DNA from 3 places in the Pectobacterium araliae genome. Region 1 is predicted to be linked to each of the others. Evidence: predicted binding sites of a transcription regulator. Region 1 holds the regulator's gene; each other region holds the start of a gene.
What was found. The regulator PhoB, encoded in region 1, activates phosphate uptake and scavenging genes when phosphate is short. The targets are predictions, from matches to a motif close to CTGTCATAAAACTGNCNNAT.
Positions count from the first base shown of each region.

Region 2: the regulator PhoB is predicted to act here: its motif matches at 3,115-3,134, upstream of serA (phosphoglycerate dehydrogenase).
Region 3: the regulator PhoB is predicted to act here: its motif matches at 2,321-2,340, upstream of pitA (inorganic phosphate transporter PitA).

Region 1 is NZ_AP028908.1:1,123,998-1,130,053, reverse strand. Features, by position in the region: gene AACH44_RS05035 (cobalamin-independent methionine synthase II family protein) at 1-876, opposite strand, end outside; gene AACH44_RS05030 (PstS family phosphate ABC transporter substrate-binding protein) at 1,119-2,057, opposite strand; gene phoR (phosphate regulon sensor histidine kinase PhoR) at 2,073-3,395, opposite strand; gene phoB (phosphate response regulator transcription factor PhoB) at 3,423-4,112, opposite strand; gene sbcD (exonuclease subunit SbcD) at 4,398-5,624, shown strand; gene AACH44_RS05010 (AAA family ATPase) at 5,621-6,056, shown strand, end outside.
Region 2 is NZ_AP028908.1:578,762-584,817, forward strand. Features, by position in the region: gene argO (arginine exporter ArgO) at 1-148, shown strand, start outside; gene AACH44_RS02640 (oxidative stress defense protein) at 354-1,079, shown strand; gene AACH44_RS02645 (LysR family transcriptional regulator ArgP) at 1,161-2,054, opposite strand; gene rpiA (ribose-5-phosphate isomerase RpiA) at 2,294-2,953, shown strand; gene serA (phosphoglycerate dehydrogenase) at 3,256-4,488, shown strand; gene AACH44_RS02660 (zinc-binding alcohol dehydrogenase family protein) at 4,543-5,544, opposite strand; gene AACH44_RS02665 (LysR family transcriptional regulator) at 5,665-6,056, shown strand, end outside.
Region 3 is NZ_AP028908.1:4,538,100-4,544,155, forward strand. Features, by position in the region: gene uspB (universal stress protein UspB) at 299-634, shown strand; gene pitA (inorganic phosphate transporter PitA) at 744-2,249, opposite strand; gene AACH44_RS20585 (NAD(P)/FAD-dependent oxidoreductase) at 2,518-3,717, shown strand; gene AACH44_RS20590 (EAL domain-containing protein) at 3,810-5,417, shown strand; gene AACH44_RS20595 (Ail/Lom family outer membrane beta-barrel protein) at 5,458-6,056, opposite strand, start outside.

The sequences.
Region 1 (6,056 bases):
TGGCTTCACAAAACGCAGCGGCTCAAAGCCCCCCGCTCGCTCGGTATCGTATTCCAGGAAGAACGCATCGACGTTCACTTCACCAAACAGAATTTCTGCTACAGGTTCATACCCACCTTCAGAAATCCAGGTCGAACGGAAATTACCACGACAAACGTGTAAACCGATAACCAAGTCGGCTGGCTTATCAGCCAGCGCTTTATTCAGGACATTGGCATAGGTCCGCACCAACTGTGCAGGATCTTCACCACGTTCACGGATTTGACGTTTTTGATCGTCAGAGCACAAGTAGGCCCACACGGTGTCATCCAGTTGTAGGAAGCGGCAGCCTGCATTATAAAATGCGTGGATCGCATCGCGCCAGGTTTGCGCCAGATCGTCGAAGTAGTCAGCCAGATCGGGATAAACCGTCGCATCAATCGCTTTTCGTCCGCCGCGAAAATGCATCACGCTTGGGCTAGGAATCGTCATTTTAGCGACCGCATCGCCAGAAATGCTGTTCAGGTAGCGGAAATGATCGAGCATTGGGTGCTGAGGATTGAAACTCACTTTATCCACGACGCGAATCGCATGGGATTTGGTCTGAATGCCGTTGAATTGAATACCGTGATCGGCTTCATAGCGCTCTACGCCGTGCAAGTCGGCAAAGAAGTCAAAATGCCACCAGGCACGACGCAGTTCACCATCTGTCACAACCTGCAAGCCCGCTTCACGCTGCTTTTCTACCACCCGCAGAATCTCACGATCTTCAATATTCCGCAGCGCGGCATCATCAATCTCGCCCGCCTGATGCTGAAGGCGTGCCTGCTTAATTGCAGCCGGACGCAAGAAACTGCCGACGATATCGGCACGGAAAGGGGATAAGGTATTCGCCATCTGTCGCTCCTGACATGTTACCAGCACCTATATTTAGAAAAGAAGTGTACTGGCAGATAGTTTCAATATGAAATATTTGCCCAGAGGGATAGTTACATTTAATCTTATTTAGCCATCTGGACGTCTAAATTTGAAACTATCCTGTCACGTGAAGAATCTCAGGGCAATGGAAGAATTTTCACGTCATGTGAATAAAATTCATATGGTGTGAAAATAGCACCAATTATTGATAGGGAGAGGAATTACTCTGGCAGGCCAATCATCTGATGCGCCTGACGACGCGTTTCTTCCGGCAGCGGTAAATAACCGTCCTGATTCACCAGCGACTGCCCCGTTTCGGACAACACGCGTGCTAGAAATGCCGCCGTCAGCGCTTCCAACGGTTGACCGGGTGCTTTGTTGACATAGATATAGAGATAACGGGTGTAGGGATATAAACCGCTGCGGATATTTTCAGTTGAAGGGGAAATGTAGTCCGTGCCTTGTGCAGCTAATGGCAGCATCTTTACGCCGCTGGTACGAAACCCCACACTGGCATAACCGATCGCATCCGTTGATGCCGCAACCGCTTGTACAACGGACGCCGAACCTGGCAATTCATTGACTTGAGGCAGGAAATCGCCGCGACATAGCGCTTTTTGTTTAAAGAACCCATAGGTTCCTGAGGCAGAATTTCGCCCATAGCGTAATAGCGTGCGTTTCTCCCAGCTACCGCGTAACCCGAGATCGCCCCACTGTTTTATCGGCTGCTGATTACCACAGCGCTGCGTAATCGAAAAGATAGCATCCAACTGTGACAAATTTAGTCCAGACAGCGGGTTATCCTGATTAACCAATACGACGAGCGCATCCATCGCCACTGGCACCGCCAGCGGCGGATAGCCATAGTGCTGAACAAACGCCTCAATTTCGCTGGCCTTCATCGCTCTGCTCATCGGCCCGAGCTGGGCGGCACCCGACGCCAGAGACGTAGGTGCAGAGGACGAACCCGCAGCCTGAATCTGTAAATTCACATTCGGATAATGCTGGCTGAAATCCGCCGCCCAAAAAGCCATCAGATTAGCCAGCGTGTCTGACCCCGCGCTGGAGAGATTACCCGCCAGCATTTGACGGGGCTGCGCGGAGCAAAACGCACTGAGCAGCAGTAAAAAAGCAACTGCGATACGTGTGGCGACTATCATGAATAACGTTTTCCGTCAGGCAGAAGGTTTCGCCGTATTTTCAGCCACAGAGGTAGGGACAATCAACCGATTCGGCAACGTAAAGACAAAACGCGATCCCAGACCGTCTTCACTCATAATCTCCAAACGGGAATCGTGATGGCTAAGTGCGTGCTTAACAATCGCCAGCCCCAGCCCGCTACCGCCAGTCTGTCGCGAACGCGCCTTATCCACCCGATAAAAACGTTCAGTCAGGCGCGGCAAATGCTCGGCTGCAATCCCCGGCCCGTTATCGCTGACCTGAAACTGCGCCCCCTGTGGGATCTTCTGCCAGCAGACTTCGATACGCGTCCCCGCTGGCGTATGGTTGACTGCGTTATACACCAGGTTGGATACTGCACTACGCAGCTGTTCTTCGTTACCAAACACGCGGAGATTTTCATTCACACGAAAGACGATCTCATGACGCCCTTGACTCAGCGTCTGCGCTTCACGCTGTAATACGCGCAGCATTAACGGAATATCGACTTTTTCATTCAGATCGATCGCCGTCGCCGCCTCAATGCGGGACAAGGTCAGCAGCTGTTTGACCAGCCCGTCCATGCGTCGAGTCTGTTCCTGCATCGTATTCAACGCCTTCCCGCGTAGTGCGGCATCCAGCGTTTCTTCCTGCATCATTTCCAGATAACCCTGCAACACCGTCAGCGGCGTACGCAGTTCATGGCTTACGTTGGCAAAAAAGTTACGTCTGGCGCCTTCGAGTTGATGCATTTGCGTAATGTCACGCACCACCATCAAAAGTTGCCCTTCAGAATACGGCATCACACGGAATTCAACATGGTGGGAATTATTCAACTGCAACGTGAGAGGACGGCTAAAATCCTGTCCTTTCATGTAATTCGTGAACTCGGGGTAGCGCAATAAGTTAAGGATATTCTGACCGTTATCCTCCGGCCAGCGAAAATTGAGCAGGTGCTGCGCCAAATGATTACACCAGAAGATCGTCCCTTCTTCGGTGGTGATCACCACGGCATCCGGCAAGGATTCGGCACCGCTGCGAAACCGCTTGATCAGGAGCGCCAGTTCTCGGCGTCGGCGTCGGTTCCGCAACTGCATCTGATAAAGTCCATAAAATAGCGGCTCCCAGCTCCAGCGGCCGGGCGGTGGCGTCATGCTGCGGTCAACCCACAGCCAATAAGAGAGTTTAAGCTGGTTATAAAAATTCCAGCAGAGTAAGCCTAATACGGCGACCAGCAGAAACCAGGGCAAATAGCCAAAAATCAGCCCCAGCAGCAACGCGGGCAAACAAAAAAAAGCCAGCTCCAATGCCAGCCTTTTCCAGGATAAACGTTCTAGCACGTTAATGTTTCTCCGGTTACGATCACCTCAGTAACGCGTTGAAAAACGGTAGCCCGTTCCCCGAACGGTTTGCACCATTTTGTCATGTCCGCTGGTTTCCAGTGCTTTACGCAGGCGACGAATATGGACATCGACAGTACGATCTTCAACATAAACGTTAGTGCCCCAAACGTGATTCAGCAACTGTTCCCGGCTATAAACACGTTCAGGATGCGTCATAAAGAAATGCAGCAGTTTAAATTCCGTCGGCCCCATGTCCAACGCGTGCTCTTCGGTGGTCACCCGATGCGAGGAAGGATCGAGGCTCAGGCCACGCATTTCAATCACTTCTTCCACCGCCATCGGTGAAATTCGGCGCATCACGGCTTTGATACGCGCCACCAATTCTTTGGGCGAAAACGGCTTGGTAATGTAATCATCCGCCCCCACTTCAAGCCCACGCACGCGGTCTTCTTCTTCGCCACGCGCGGTCAACATCATTACCGGGATATCACGCGTTAGCGCCTCGCGTTTCATATGCTTGATGAATTGCAGGCCCGAACCGCCTGGCAGCATCCAGTCCAATAACACCAGCTCTGGGAACGGCTCTGACAGTTGCGTGACCGCACTGTCATAATCTTCGGCTTCCACTGGTTGATAGCCATTTTGTTCCAGTACAAAGCAAACCATTTCACGAATTGGTGCTTCATCTTCCACGACTAATATGCGTTTTGCCATTGTTAATCCTGTCGTTAATCATCGTCGCTGTTAGCAGGCGAAAGGCATTATGCGTCAGTTTTATGACAGATTTATGAAAAACACACGGCCACTCATCGTCTGGTGTTACAGCGCATACATCTGATTTTTCGAGCCGCTTTCCAAACTCTTGATTCCACCGCGACAGCCGTCATCCCTGCTATATATAATCATGGCATTACGGTGACAAAGCGCTATAGCGACAACGCCCTCTTTCACATCATGAATAATGACAACGCCACGCGGCATGAATATCGAGAGAACACGATGCGCATTATCCACACAGCCGATTGGCATTTAGGGCAATACTTTTATACCAAAAGCCGCGCCGCTGAACATCAGGCTTTTCTGCGCTGGCTTATCGCTCAGGTGGAACACCATCAGGTCGATGCCATTATAGTCGCAGGTGATATTTTTGATAACGGTTCGCCCCCCAGCTATGCACGGGAAATGTATTATAGCTTCGTGGTAGAACTCCAGCGCACAGGCTGCCAACTTGTCATTCTCGGCGGCAACCATGATTCCGTCGCAATGTTGAATGAATCGCGCGAGTTGTTGGCCTGCCTGAATACGCGCGTCATTGCCTGTGCCAGCGACGATCCCGCCCAGCAGGTACTCCTGCTGGAAAACCGTCAGCGGCAGCCCGGTGCCCTGCTCTGCGCGATTCCTTTTTTACGCCCGCGTGATGTGCTAACCAGCAAAGCTGGACAATCCGGTGATGAAAAACAGCTGGCGCTACAGGAAGCGATTACCGAGCACTACCAGCAGTGCTATCAACTGGCTTGCCAAAAACGCGACGAGCTTGGCCTGCCACTGCCGATTATTGCAACCGGCCATCTGACGACGATTGGCGCAACCGCCTCAGAATCCGTGCGCGAGATCTATATTGGCACACTCGATGCCTTCCCTGCTCAAGCTTTTCCCCCTGCGGATTACATTGCACTTGGGCATATTCACCGCCCACAGCGCGTGACACAAAGTGAGCACATTCGCTACAGCGGTTCGCCTATCCCGCTAAGTTTTGATGAACTCAACAGCGAGAAGTCCATCTGTCTGGTGAGTTTTGCACCAGACACGCCACCGCAAATAGACATACTGCCCATTCCCGTAACCCAGCCGATGCAGTTGATTAAAGGCAGTCTGAGCGATATTGAGCAACAACTGTCCGTTTTCCAGAACTATCAGGGCGATAAACCCGTCTGGCTGGATATCGAACTCAGTACACAGGATTATCTGAGCGACATGCAAAAACGCGTTCAAGCGATGACTGAGAACCTGCCCGTTGAGGTGCTTCTGCTACGTCGCACGCGCGAACAGCGTATGCAGACAATTACACAACAGGACAAGGAAACGCTGGACGAATTGAGCGTATATGACGTTTTTGAGCGTCGTCTGGCAACGGAGACGGCAATGGAAGAGGGTCGCCAACAGCGCGTTCGCACGCTGTTTACTCAGGTTATTAATGAATTGGAAAATAGCGAGCCTGCCCAATGAAAATCCTCAGTCTGCGCTTAAAAAACCTCAACGCGCTGAAAGGCGAATGGAAGATCGACTTCACGCAGGAGCCCTTTTCCAGCAACGGCTTGTTTGCCATTACCGGCCCAACTGGCGCAGGAAAAACCACGCTGCTGGATGCCATCTGTCTGGCGCTGTATCACGAAACACCACGGTTGGGTCAGCTTTCCGCAGGCAATAATGACCTGATGACGCGCAACACCGCGGAGTGCCTCGCCGAGGTCGAATTTGAAGTTAAAGGCGTGGGATACCGTGCTTTCTGGAGCCAGCGTCGGGCAAGAAATACCCCTGAAGGTAACTTACAGTCCCCGAAGGCTGAACTCGCACTCATTGAAGGCGGCAAGATTCTGTGTGAAAAGCTCAATGATAAGAAAGAGATGATCACACAGCTCACCGGGCTGGATTTCGGAC
Region 2 (6,056 bases), 550 kb from region 1:
CTTCACCTGGTTTTTTGCGCTGGCGTTATTGGCGGCCTGGTTGGCTCCGTGGCTGAATACGCCTCGGGTACAGAGAGCTATCAATTTTTTTGTTGGCGTGGTGATGTGGGGAATTGCCTTGCAGTTGGCACGCCACGGTTGGCAATAGTGGTTAGCAATAAATGAAATCACTTTTACGCTATGTTTCAGAAATTCACCTATATTGTGTGGAGTCAGTAATACGTTATGTTGTCTGGTAAAGGATACCTTCTTGTATCTTTCATTCTGGAATGTGCTGTGCCGACGCAGGAAAAATCTGCTGGGTCACATGCGTGACGAAACATAGGTAAGGAGAGAGTGTGAAGCGAGGTATGATGAGGCTCAATGCACTGGCGCTGGCCGCTGCGATAGGATTTGGCGGTGTGTCGATAACCGCGCAGTCTGCGGAATTGCCGGATGGCCCGCATATCGTGACGTCAGGGACATCCAGCGTAGACGCAACACCGGATATCGCGCGTCTGGCGATTGAAGTGAGTGTGTCATCGAAAGATGCGGCGGAAGCGAAAAAGCAGGTCGATGCTCGCGTTGCACAATATTTTGATTTTCTGGGTAAAAACGGCATTGAGAAAAAAGATATTAATGCTGCCAATTTACGCACACAGCCAGAATATGACTATCTGAAAACAGGGGGATCGGTGCTGAAAGGCTACCGTGCCGTGCGTCAGGTGGAAGTGACATTGCGTCAGTTAGATAAACTGAATGAACTGCTGGATGGGGCGCTGAAATCGGGGCTGAATGAGATTCGCACGGTAGAGTTAGGCGTGGCTAACCCAGAAGCTTATCGTGATGAAGCGCGTAAAAAAGCGATTGAGCAGGCGACGAGTCAGGCCGCGGCGCTGGCGCAGGGCTTCAACGCTAAACTGGGGCCGATCTACAGCGTTCGCTATCACGTTGCCAACTATCAGCCGATGCCAATAGCTCGGATGTTTAAAACGGCAGATGCGGCGGTACAAACCGAAGCGGCACAAACCTATGAACAACAAACCATTCACTTTGACGATCAGGTGGATGTCGTGTTTGAACTACAGCGTGCGCCGTAATGACGGCGTAAACATAGTGATAATACCCACAGGCCTGCTCAGACAGGCCTGTTTTCGTTTAAGTATCACTTTTCCTGCACGTTATGACTGCCGTAGTACCTGACGGCCGTGTGCGAGCAGGGCATCCGTCACTTTCCTCATCATCCGGCTTTCTGGTGCGAAGCGATGCCAATAGAGCATCCGACGTTGAAATAGCCCCGGCGTCAGGTCGATTAGCTCGTTATTAGCCAGTTCTCTCTCGATTTGCAGGTGCGGGATCATACAGCAGGTTGTGCCCTGTCGTGCTAATTGAACAAAGGCTTCCGACGAGTTCACGATATGGCAGGGAACGCTGCCTGGCGACAAATCAAAGTTCTGCTGTAAAAAAGCCTGATGCATATCATCCAAATGGTCAAAGGCGACCGCAGGCGCTCGCAGCAGCGCTGAACGCGTCACGCCATTCGGGAAATAGCGGGCGGCGAAGGCTGGAGATGCGACGAACAGGTAATCCAGCGCACCCAGTTTATCTACCAGACAGCTTGGCAGCGGCTGAGACTGAATACTCACCGCACCCACCACTTCACCTCGGCGCAGCCTTTCCTGCGTGCGCGTTTCATCTTCTACCTGCAAGTTGAGGCGAATCGGTGAATCGACCAGCACTGGCTGTAACGCCGGTAGCAGCCAGGTTGCCAGACTGTCGGCGTTCACCGCCAGCGACAGCAGCAGCGGGATATCGCTGCTGGTTTCATTGCCCAACCACTCTTCTTCCAGCAATTCTACCTGATGCAGCAGCGCCAGCAGCTTCTGCCCTTGTTCCGTCGGGCGAGGGGGAATGGTTCTGACCAATAGCGGCTGGCCGAACAGATTTTCCAACTGTTTAATGCGTTGTGAAACGGCAGATTGGGTAATACACAACTTCTGAGCCGCGCGTTCAAAACCACGCTCGCGGATGACGGCATCCAGAGCCTGAAGCGTTCGATAGTCCGGGCGTTTCATGAAATTCAAAATCCTCTGAATGAGTCCGTTTTTTTCACTATGCCACATTTTGTTGATTTGCCATGCAGAAATCTTATTTTGGCTGTTGTGTGCAATCACGATTCAGCACGCTGCGTGTGGCACGGTACGCGTGAGATAATGCAGCAATGGGGTGATGAATTTGCACGCTTTCCCCAACGTGCATGTTCTATAATACGCACACGTTTTCGTATATTGATTCTACAGGCCAGAAGCAGATTATGACGCAAGATGAACTGAAAAAAGCAGTGGGATGGGCGGCGCTCGACTATGTCCGCCCTGACACCATTGTGGGAGTAGGAACCGGATCGACGGCAGCACACTTTATTGATGCGCTGGGTTCGATAAAACATCAAATCAAAGGTGCGGTTTCCAGCTCGGATGCCTCAACGGAAAAGCTGAAAAGTCTGGGTATTCCCGTTTTTGATGCCAATGATGTGGATTCGCTCGATGTTTATGTCGATGGCGCGGATGAGATCAACGGGCATATGCAGATGATCAAAGGCGGTGGGGCAGCGCTGACCCGTGAGAAAATCATTTCTGCCCTGTCGCGTCAGTTCATCTGCATTGTTGATGCATCCAAGCAGGTTGATGTGCTGGGCACGTTCCCGTTGCCCGTTGAAGTCATCCCAATGGCGCGATCTTACGTGGCACGTGAACTGGCGAAGCTCGGTGGGCAGCCGGTCTATCGTCAGGGTGTCGTGACGGATAACGGCAACGTCATTCTGGATGTACACAACCTGAATATCATGAATGCCGTTGCGGTAGAAAACCACATTAATGGTATCGCGGGCGTGGTGACCGTTGGGTTGTTTGCTAATCGCGGCGCAGATGTTGCGTTAGTCGGCACCGCCGAGGGGGTAAAAACCGTCGTTAAATGAGCTCGCGATCGTTCTGACGTGATGAGCGGCCTACGTTCCACGTCAGAAATTTTTTAGCTAAAAAAATCTATTTAGTTAACGGCTCATTTTTGGTACTTAATATCACATTTTCTTATTTTATTTACCGCCGATATGGCGATGTATCTCTTTGGCAATATTTTTTGCCATAAATCAGGCGCGTTTCTCTGTGGCGCGATTCGGGCGAAGCAATCGTTTGTATTGCTGACTGCGTAATTTTTGTTATGTTGGCAGAAGTTATTTAGCTCTCTGTCACATTTGAAGTCTGAAAATAAGGTCGGGAAATGGCAAAGGTATCATTGGAAAAAGACAAGATTAAGTTTTTGTTAGTGGAAGGCGTGCACCAGAGCGCGTTGGACAACCTACGTGCAGCCGGTTACACCAACATCGAGTTCCATAAAGGTGCGCTAGATCCTGAGGCGCTGAAAGCCTCCATTCGCGATGCGCATTTTGTGGGTATTCGCTCGCGTACCCACCTGACAGAAGAAATTTTTGCTGCTGCGGAAAAACTGATCGCGGTAGGGTGTTTCTGTATTGGGACGAATCAGGTTGAGCTGTCGGCCGCGACCAAACGCGGCATTCCGGTATTTAATGCACCTTTTTCCAATACCCGATCCGTGGCAGAAATGGTGGTCGGCGAAATGCTGCTGATGCTGCGCGGTATCCCGGCAGCGAACGCGAAAGCGCACCGTGGTATTTGGCACAAACTGGCTGTGGGATCGTTTGAAGCTCGGGGCAAAAAACTCGGGATCATCGGTTACGGTCATATCGGAACCCAGTTGGGCATTCTGGCTGAAAGCCTGGGTATGCACGTTTACTTCTATGATATCGAAAGTAAACTGCCGCTGGGCAATGCGCATCAGGTGCGCCACCTGTCCGACCTGCTGAATATGAGCGACGTGGTAAGTCTGCACGTGCCGGAAAATGATAGCACACAGAACATGATGGGCGCTGAAGAGCTAGCCCTGATGAAGCCGGGTTCAATCCTGATTAATGCTGCCCGTGGTACGGTGGTTGATATTCCCGCACTGTGCGACGCGCTGAGCAGCAAGCATCTGTCCGGTGCGGCGATTGACGTATTCCCACAGGAACCCGCAACCAACAGCGAACCGTTCCTGTCACCGCTGTGCGAGTTTGATAATGTGCTGCTAACGCCGCATATCGGTGGCTCCACGCAGGAAGCACAGGAAAATATTGGTGATGAAGTCGCCGGAAAACTGGCGAAATACTCAGACAACGGTTCCACGCTGTCTGCGGTGAATTTCCCAGAGGTGTCGCTGCCTGTTCACGGTGCACGCGCCAGTCGTCTGCTGCACATCCATGAAAACCGTCCTGGTGTGATTACCAAAATTAACCAGATCTTTGCTGAGCAGGGCATTAACATTGCTGCACAGTATCTGCAAACGACGCCTGAAATTGGTTATGTGGTCATTGACGTCGAAACCGACGGTGCGCAAACGGCACTGCAACTGATGAAAGCGATTCCTGGCACTATTCGTGCCCGTCTGCTGTTCTGATGTGTGATTGATTAGTGCGTTATTAATCAGCCCCTTTCGGGGCTGATTGCGTTATTACAGCGCGATAACGATCTTGCCGCGCATATGCCCTTCTAATACTTTATCGTGAGCCTGCTTCAGCGTATCCACCGTTAACCCTTGCAGTGCTTCGCTGGCGGTTCCCTGAAGTTTTCCTGCATCAACCAACTGTGCCACTTCGTACAAAATGTTCCCTTGTTCCGCGATATCCGGGGTGGTGAACATGCTGCGGGTAAACATAAGTTCCCAATGCAATGCCGCACTTTTGAGTTTTAGCTGCGTTTGGTCGAGCGGATTTTTGTTTTCCACGATGGTACAGATGTGCCCCATCGGTGCGATCAGCTTGCTGATGGCATCCCAGTGGCCGTCGGTATCGTTCAGGCAGAAGATATAATCGACCTGTTTGATCCCCTCTTTTTCTAGCTCATCCACCAGATTACGGTAATCGACGACCTTGTGCGCACCGCGCTGGCGGCACCATTCCGCCGAATCCGGTTGTGATGCGGTGGCGATGATGTTCACCGAGCTGCGTAACGCCGCCAGAGAAATCGCCAGAGATCCTACGCCACCTGCGCCGCCGATAATCAGCAGCGTTTTTTTACTGTCGGCCTGCTGTATTTTCAGATGCTCGAATAAGCCTTCCCAGGCGGTCAACGCCGTGAGCGGCAGTGCGGCGGCGGCGGCCCAGTCCAGAGACACAGGCTTACGCGCCACGATGCGTGAATCAATCAACTGATGAGTGGTGTTGCTGCCGGGGCGGGTGATGTCGCCGGCGTACCAGATTTCATCACCGACCTGGATGTGGCTCACGGCGCTGCCGGTTTTCAGCACGACGCCACTGGCATCCCAGCCGAGGATTCTGGGTTGCTGTAACCCATTCTGACGCAATCCGGCATGAACTTTGGTATCCACCGGATTGACGGAAATGGCTTTTACGCCGATTAGCAGATCGTATTCACCGGGTTCGGAGATGTCCTGCGTGATGGCGATGAAGTTTTCTGGCTGTTGTGGATCAACGGCTATCGCATGAGCGGTCATGGTCTGTTCCTCATTATTTTCAGAATAGGATCATTGTGAATGAGACAAAGTGTAGAACACGGAGATAGGACTGATAAGATGGACAATAAATAATGCAGTGTTCGTCTAGGGTTAACAATTATGTTTAAACAGTTGCAGGATATGGCGCTGTTTGCGCTGGTGGCCGAATGTGGCAGTTTTACACAGGCGGCGCGTAAAGCTGGGTTGGCAAAATCCAGCCTGAGTCTACGTATTAGCCAGCTCGAACAGCAGATCGGCTTACGGCTGCTTAACCGAACAACGCGCCAGCTAAATCTGACGTTTGCTGGTGAACGTTACCTGATTCACTGCCAGGAGATGCGGCAAGCCAGTGAGCGTGCCGATCTCGCCATACAGCGCCTGCGTGATAACCCGAGTGGGCGATTGCGCATCACCAGCCCAGCAGGATTAGGCTCCACACTGCTGGCGCGACTCACCGCCGAGTTTCAGCAGCGCTTTCCTGCGGTATCGTTGGATGTTCTGATTTCAGATGC
Region 3 (6,056 bases), 1.2 Mb from region 1:
ATTATCTCGTCGAAAATCATCCTTCATGCCGATTGCATCTGCCTCTCTGGCACAAACAAACATTCTTCTTCTACACTACAAGTAGGGGGCGGTAAGACTATCCACTGCGCTCTGGGATGGAAAACAAGAATGGGGCTAGCCATGACGCTGTTGGCTAACCAAAATGACAATAAAATCGTGCGTAAGCATGTGGCATAACTATTCGTCGTTGAAAAACGTCACAGAAAAACATAGCGGATAATCGTAACGCTTGTCATCGGTCACCGCTTCTGACGAATAGAACGACCGGGAGGGGAGCATGATTAGTACATTTGCGCTTTTCTGGGCTTTATGTATCGTCTGTATTATCAATATGGCGAGGTATTACTCTTCATTACGCGTGTTACTGCTGATTTTGCGTGACTGTGACCCACTGCTTTACCAATACGTTGATGGAGGAGGTTTTTTCACATCGCACGGGCAGCCAAGCAAGCAAATTCGGCTGGTACGCTATATCTATGCACAGCGCTATCTTGAGCATCACGACCCTGAATTTATTCGCCGCTGCGAACGGGTACGGGGGCAATTTTTGCTCACGACCGCCTTGTGTGGCCTCATCGCCATCAGCCTGATTGCCATGATGATGTGGTATTAACACAGTGTACTTATACAAGTATTGGTATTAACAGCATGAACGTCGATAAAAAGTAAAAAGGCGACTCCCCACAGAATCGCCTTTTTTTATGATTAACCGATTACCCCAATCAAATCAGTTGCAGAGCCAGCCAGTACAGCGCACCAGACATCAGCATTGAGACAGGCAGCGTTAATACCCACGCCAGCAGAATGCTTCTTATCGTTTTGCCCTGTACGCCCCCCCCATCCGCAATCATCGTCCCGGCAACTGCCGAGGATAATACGTGCGTGGTGGAAACCGGCATACCGGTGTAGCTGGCAACGCCAATCGACAAGGCCGCAGTCACCTGTGCCGACACCCCCTGTGCGTAGGTCATACCTTTCTTGCCAATCTTCTCGCCGATGGTGACCGCAACACGTTTCCAGCCCACCATTGTGCCCAAGGAGAGCGCCAGTGCGACGGCAACGATGATCCAAAGAGGCGCATATTCAACCGTCTGAAGCATATCTTTACGCAGGTTGCTCAGGTAGCGCTGATCTTCGCCCGATGTTTCTGGCAGCTTGACTACCCGATCCATCGTATCCGAGATGCACATCAGCAGGCGACGCACTCTGCTGCGATCGTCAGGGTTCAACTGGTCGTAGCTTTTCAGGTTACTCAGCAGGCCCTGTGTGCGCTCAATCGCAATCATTACGCGTGAACTGTCACAGTGGAACTCTTTCTGGCCGTTGCCGGGAATCGCATTTTCTGGCGCAGGAACCACGGGGTGAGACAAGTCAATGACGTGTGCTAACGCATCGCCATGCTGCTTGTAATATTCCTGTAAATTGACAACGGCATCACGTGTCCGGCTGATGTCATAGCCCGATGCGTTCATGTTGACAATAAACCCGGCTGGCGCGACGCCAATCAGCACCAGCATAATCAAGCCGATACCTTTCTGACCGTCGTTTGCACCGTGAGAGAAGCTCACGCCAATCGCCGATAAAATCAGCGCGGTACGCGTCCAGAATGGCGGCTTACGTTTGCCGTCCTGCTTTTCGCGATCGACGGGCGTCAGATGCACGCGTTTGCGCTTTTTACTGTTGTTCCAGAACCGACGCAGTACCAGCAGCATCAACCCTGCAACTACCATCCCCACAATTGGCGATAGCAGCAGTGACAGGAAAATGCTGATCATTTTCGGCACGTTCAACGCATCCACGATGGAGGTATCCGTCAGCAGTGCGTTGGTCAAACCAATACCGATGATGGAGCCAATCAACGTGTGAGAACTGGAGGCAGGAATACCAAAATACCAGGTACCCAGGTTCCAGATAATCGCGGCCAGCAGCATGGAAAAGACCATCGCCAGACCATGCGCCGAACTCACGTTCAGCAGTAAATCCGTGGGGAGAAGGTGAACAATTGCATAGGCCACGCTCAGGCCGCCCAGCAGTACACCGAAGAAATTAAAGACACCCGCCATAACAACGGCAAATTCTGCACGCATGGCTCGGGTATAAATAACGGTGGCGACGGCATTCGCAGTATCGTGAAAACCGTTAATGGCTTCGTACATCAATACAAACAACAAAGCCAATATCAACATCAGGCCGGTGTAGTAATCCAGTCCGGCAAATAAATGTAGCATAAACGTTAGGCCATTTAGTGGTCATGAACGCGGCGCATTATCGGCGACAAGCAGGGGTGGGGAAAAGGAAAATATGACATTTTTTTGACTTAAAATGTGACGAGCATCGACAACAAAACCACTTAATCATTATAAATCAATTAATTATATATTTTTACTAAAACATGCAGATTGTTACGCTGGTATCGAACAAGAACCAACACTACAATTTGCCGCCCCAATGGCCCATTTGCCTGCGGTAATCAATCACTCATCGGAGAAATGCATTGTGGAACAGTTTGACGTTGTCATCATTGGTGCTGGTGCAGCAGGCATGTTTTGTGCCGCACAGGCGGGACAGCGTGGGCTGCATGTTCTATTGCTCGATAACGGCAAGAAGGCAGGGCGTAAAATATTGATGTCCGGCGGCGGGCGCTGCAACTTTACCAATGTGTATACGGAACCGGCCGCCTATCTGTCCCACAATCCTCACTTTTGTAAATCGGCACTGGCGCGTTATACCCAATGGGATTTCATTAGTTTGGTCAACAATCACCGCATCGCTTACCACGAGAAAACACTTGGTCAGCTATTCTGTGATGACTCCGCACAGCAAATTGTGGATATGCTGGTAACAGAGTGCGAGCAGGCTAACGTCACGCTTCGTTTGCGCAGTGAAGTCGCCTCGGTGGAGAAATCAGACGATCGGTTCACCATCCACCTGAGCAACGGTACAGCATTCCAAGGCGCATCACTGGTCGTTGCCTGCGGCGGCTTGTCGATGCCCGGTCTGGGCGCAACGCCGTTCGGCTACCAGCTTGCCGCGCAGTTTGGTATTAACGTACTCCCAACCCGCGCCGCGCTTGTTCCCTTTACGCTGCACAAACCGCTGCTCGAACAGTTGCAAACGCTCTCCGGCGTTTCTGTCCCTACCGTCATCACCGCAGAAAACGGCGTGACGTTCCGTGAAAATATCCTGTTCACACATCGTGGGCTCTCTGGTCCCGCCATTTTGCAAATTTCCAGCTACTGGCAAGCGGGTGAATCCGTCACCATTAACTTGCTACCCGGACACAATCTCACCCAGCTTATCAATGATGAACGCAGTGCCCATCCAAACCAAAGCCTGAAAAATACGTTGGCACAGTGGCTGCCTAAACGACTGGTTGAATGCTTGCAAGCACTAGGACAACTGCCGGATGTGACGTTGAAACAGCTCAACAGCACACAGCAGCTACAAATTGAACAAAGCCTGCAACAGTGGCGGGTACAGCCAAATGGTACGGAGGGTTACCGTACCGCCGAAGTGACGATCGGCGGCGTCGACACCCGCGCCCTGTCTTCCAAAACCATGGAGGCCAATTCAGTGCCAGGGCTGTATTTCATCGGTGAAGTGGTCGATGTAACTGGCTGGCTCGGCGGCTATAATTTCCAATGGGCGTGGAGTTCAGCATGGGCCTGCGCGCAGGCTCTGCCTTTTAGCAAATAGGCACTATAATAACCTCTATTCAGCGCTCTCCTTTAATTAATGGAGAAAGGGACGTCTCTACATAGGCCTCTGCTGCCAGAAAGGAGATGTGAATGAGCCCCAGACGTAGTGAACGTAAAATTAACATGTTGCAGTTACTGACGGCAGGTATGCTGCCACTGCTGCTGGGATTGCTGTTCACTTTTGTAGAATCCAGATTAATGGTAAAACGCGATTTGGAAGCCACTGCGCAAATCGCAATGAATCATGCTGAGAATATTTCGACACAGGCGTGGAAGATGGTGGATCGCCTCCAGCACTTTCATGGTCAGTCCTGTGATGCCATCGGTGGTGAGCTGCAACGCCTTGGCTCGATTTTTCCTTACTTTCGTGCGATCGGCGTTATCCATAATACCGACGTCTACTGCTCTTCAACGTTTGGCAACGCACTGACGCCAATAAGTCGCGTCATTCAACAACCGCTACCGGATACCGATTCTGAACGCTGGAGCCTGTCAATTGCAGGCTCAGATAACGTGAGAGCACGCCCTGCAATCATCTTCGTCCAGATGCCCCTCACGGGTTATGGCGCTTACACCATGGTTGACGCGCAATACCCGATCGATCTTATGATGGCGATTAGCCAAACCCGCGGCTATCAGCTTACACTGAAGATCGGCAACGGCCACCCCATTCAAATTGGTCAGATAATTACGCTCAACTCAGGCTTATTTTCTACCTCAGCGCTTGAAATAAAATCGAACTATTTCCCGATAACCCTTACAGTTATCGCACCAACCTCTCAATCTGTCGCGAACTGGAAGCAGGCGTTCTTTACGTTCTCGCCGCTGGCAATGGTTCTCTCCCTGCTCTTCTTTGCAATGATGTGGTACTGGCAAAAACGTAAATTATTATTCCGCGACGAGCTCCGTAAAGGCATCGCCAAAGGCGAATTTTCCGTCTATTACCAGCCCATCTATAATGCAGAATCGCAATCCTGCATCGGTGTTGAGACCTTACTGCGATGGCAGCGCAGTAATGGACAGTGGATCAGGCCCGATATATTTATCTCCGCCGCCGAAGCAGAAAGCATGATTATTCCCATCACCCGGCATTTATTTGATCTGGTCGCAGCCGATATCGCCAGTTGGCAGGTAAAACCCGGATTTCACCTGAGCCTTAACGTCGCAGCCGAGCATCTGCATCATCCAAATTTCGTTTCAGACGTACATCGCTTCGCAGAAAAAGTTGCCTCTCATTCATTAAGCATTACGCTGGAACTGACAGAACGTAACCTCATCAGCAACGGTCCTGAAGTCATACAGCGCCTGCATCAACTACGTGAAGATGGCTTTATGATCGCCATCGATGACTTCGGCACCGGGCACTGTTCACTCTCTTATCTGCAAAACTTTCCGCTGGATTGCCTGAAAATCGATCAGGGATTCGTCTGTGCCATTTCATCGCCGGATGAAGAAGCCCCTATTCTTGATGCCATTATTAATTTGAGCCATCGCATCAAACTTCAATCCGTAGCAGAAGGCGTAGAAACCGAACAACAGCTCATATATTTACAACAGCACGGCGTTAAATATATACAGGGATTTCTTTATGCAAAGCCGATGAACAATGAATCGTTACTGGTATGGCTGCACTATCATAGTAATAAATCGATAGAAAGTTTTATGAATAAAAACGAAGAAAGAGAAAAGAAAAAATAACCGGCAGAAGCTTGTCCGCCGGTATTCTATAATTGGCAAATCAGAAACGATAACCGACGCCAATATTAAAGGCGTCTACACGCGTTTCATAAATCTTCGTACCTTCGTAGCCAATATCTATCGCCCAGTTTGCTACTGGTGTGATTTGAATACCCGCACCATAAGCAAAGCTGGATTTGCTTTCACTACCCGATTCACGGACAGCATCGCCCTCTTCCCAACTGGATTTACCGCGCCCAATACCCGCTAAACCATAAACGCTGACATAGTCATTAAAGCGGTAGGATGGGCCAGCCATGAGTGAATAGTATTTCAGCTTATAAACATCACTGCTTGAATTCTGATAATACTCTGTTTGCTCCGCGCTCACATAAGTGAAAGAACCAATAATGCCAAGATCGGAATCACCCTGATAATGGTATTTGGCTGTAATCCCTTTTGGATCTTTAAAGTCATCGACTTTCGCCTGAGCATAACCCAAAGATACCGTTTGTGTCGCCTGAGCAGCAGACATTCCCATGGCACAAGCAATCAGAGTGGAAAGCAGCAGTGTTGTTTTTTTCATGATAGAAACATCTTCCATGTTTGAATAAAAAGACGATTTCAACAAAGCGAATATATAAGCATCACGAATGTTGA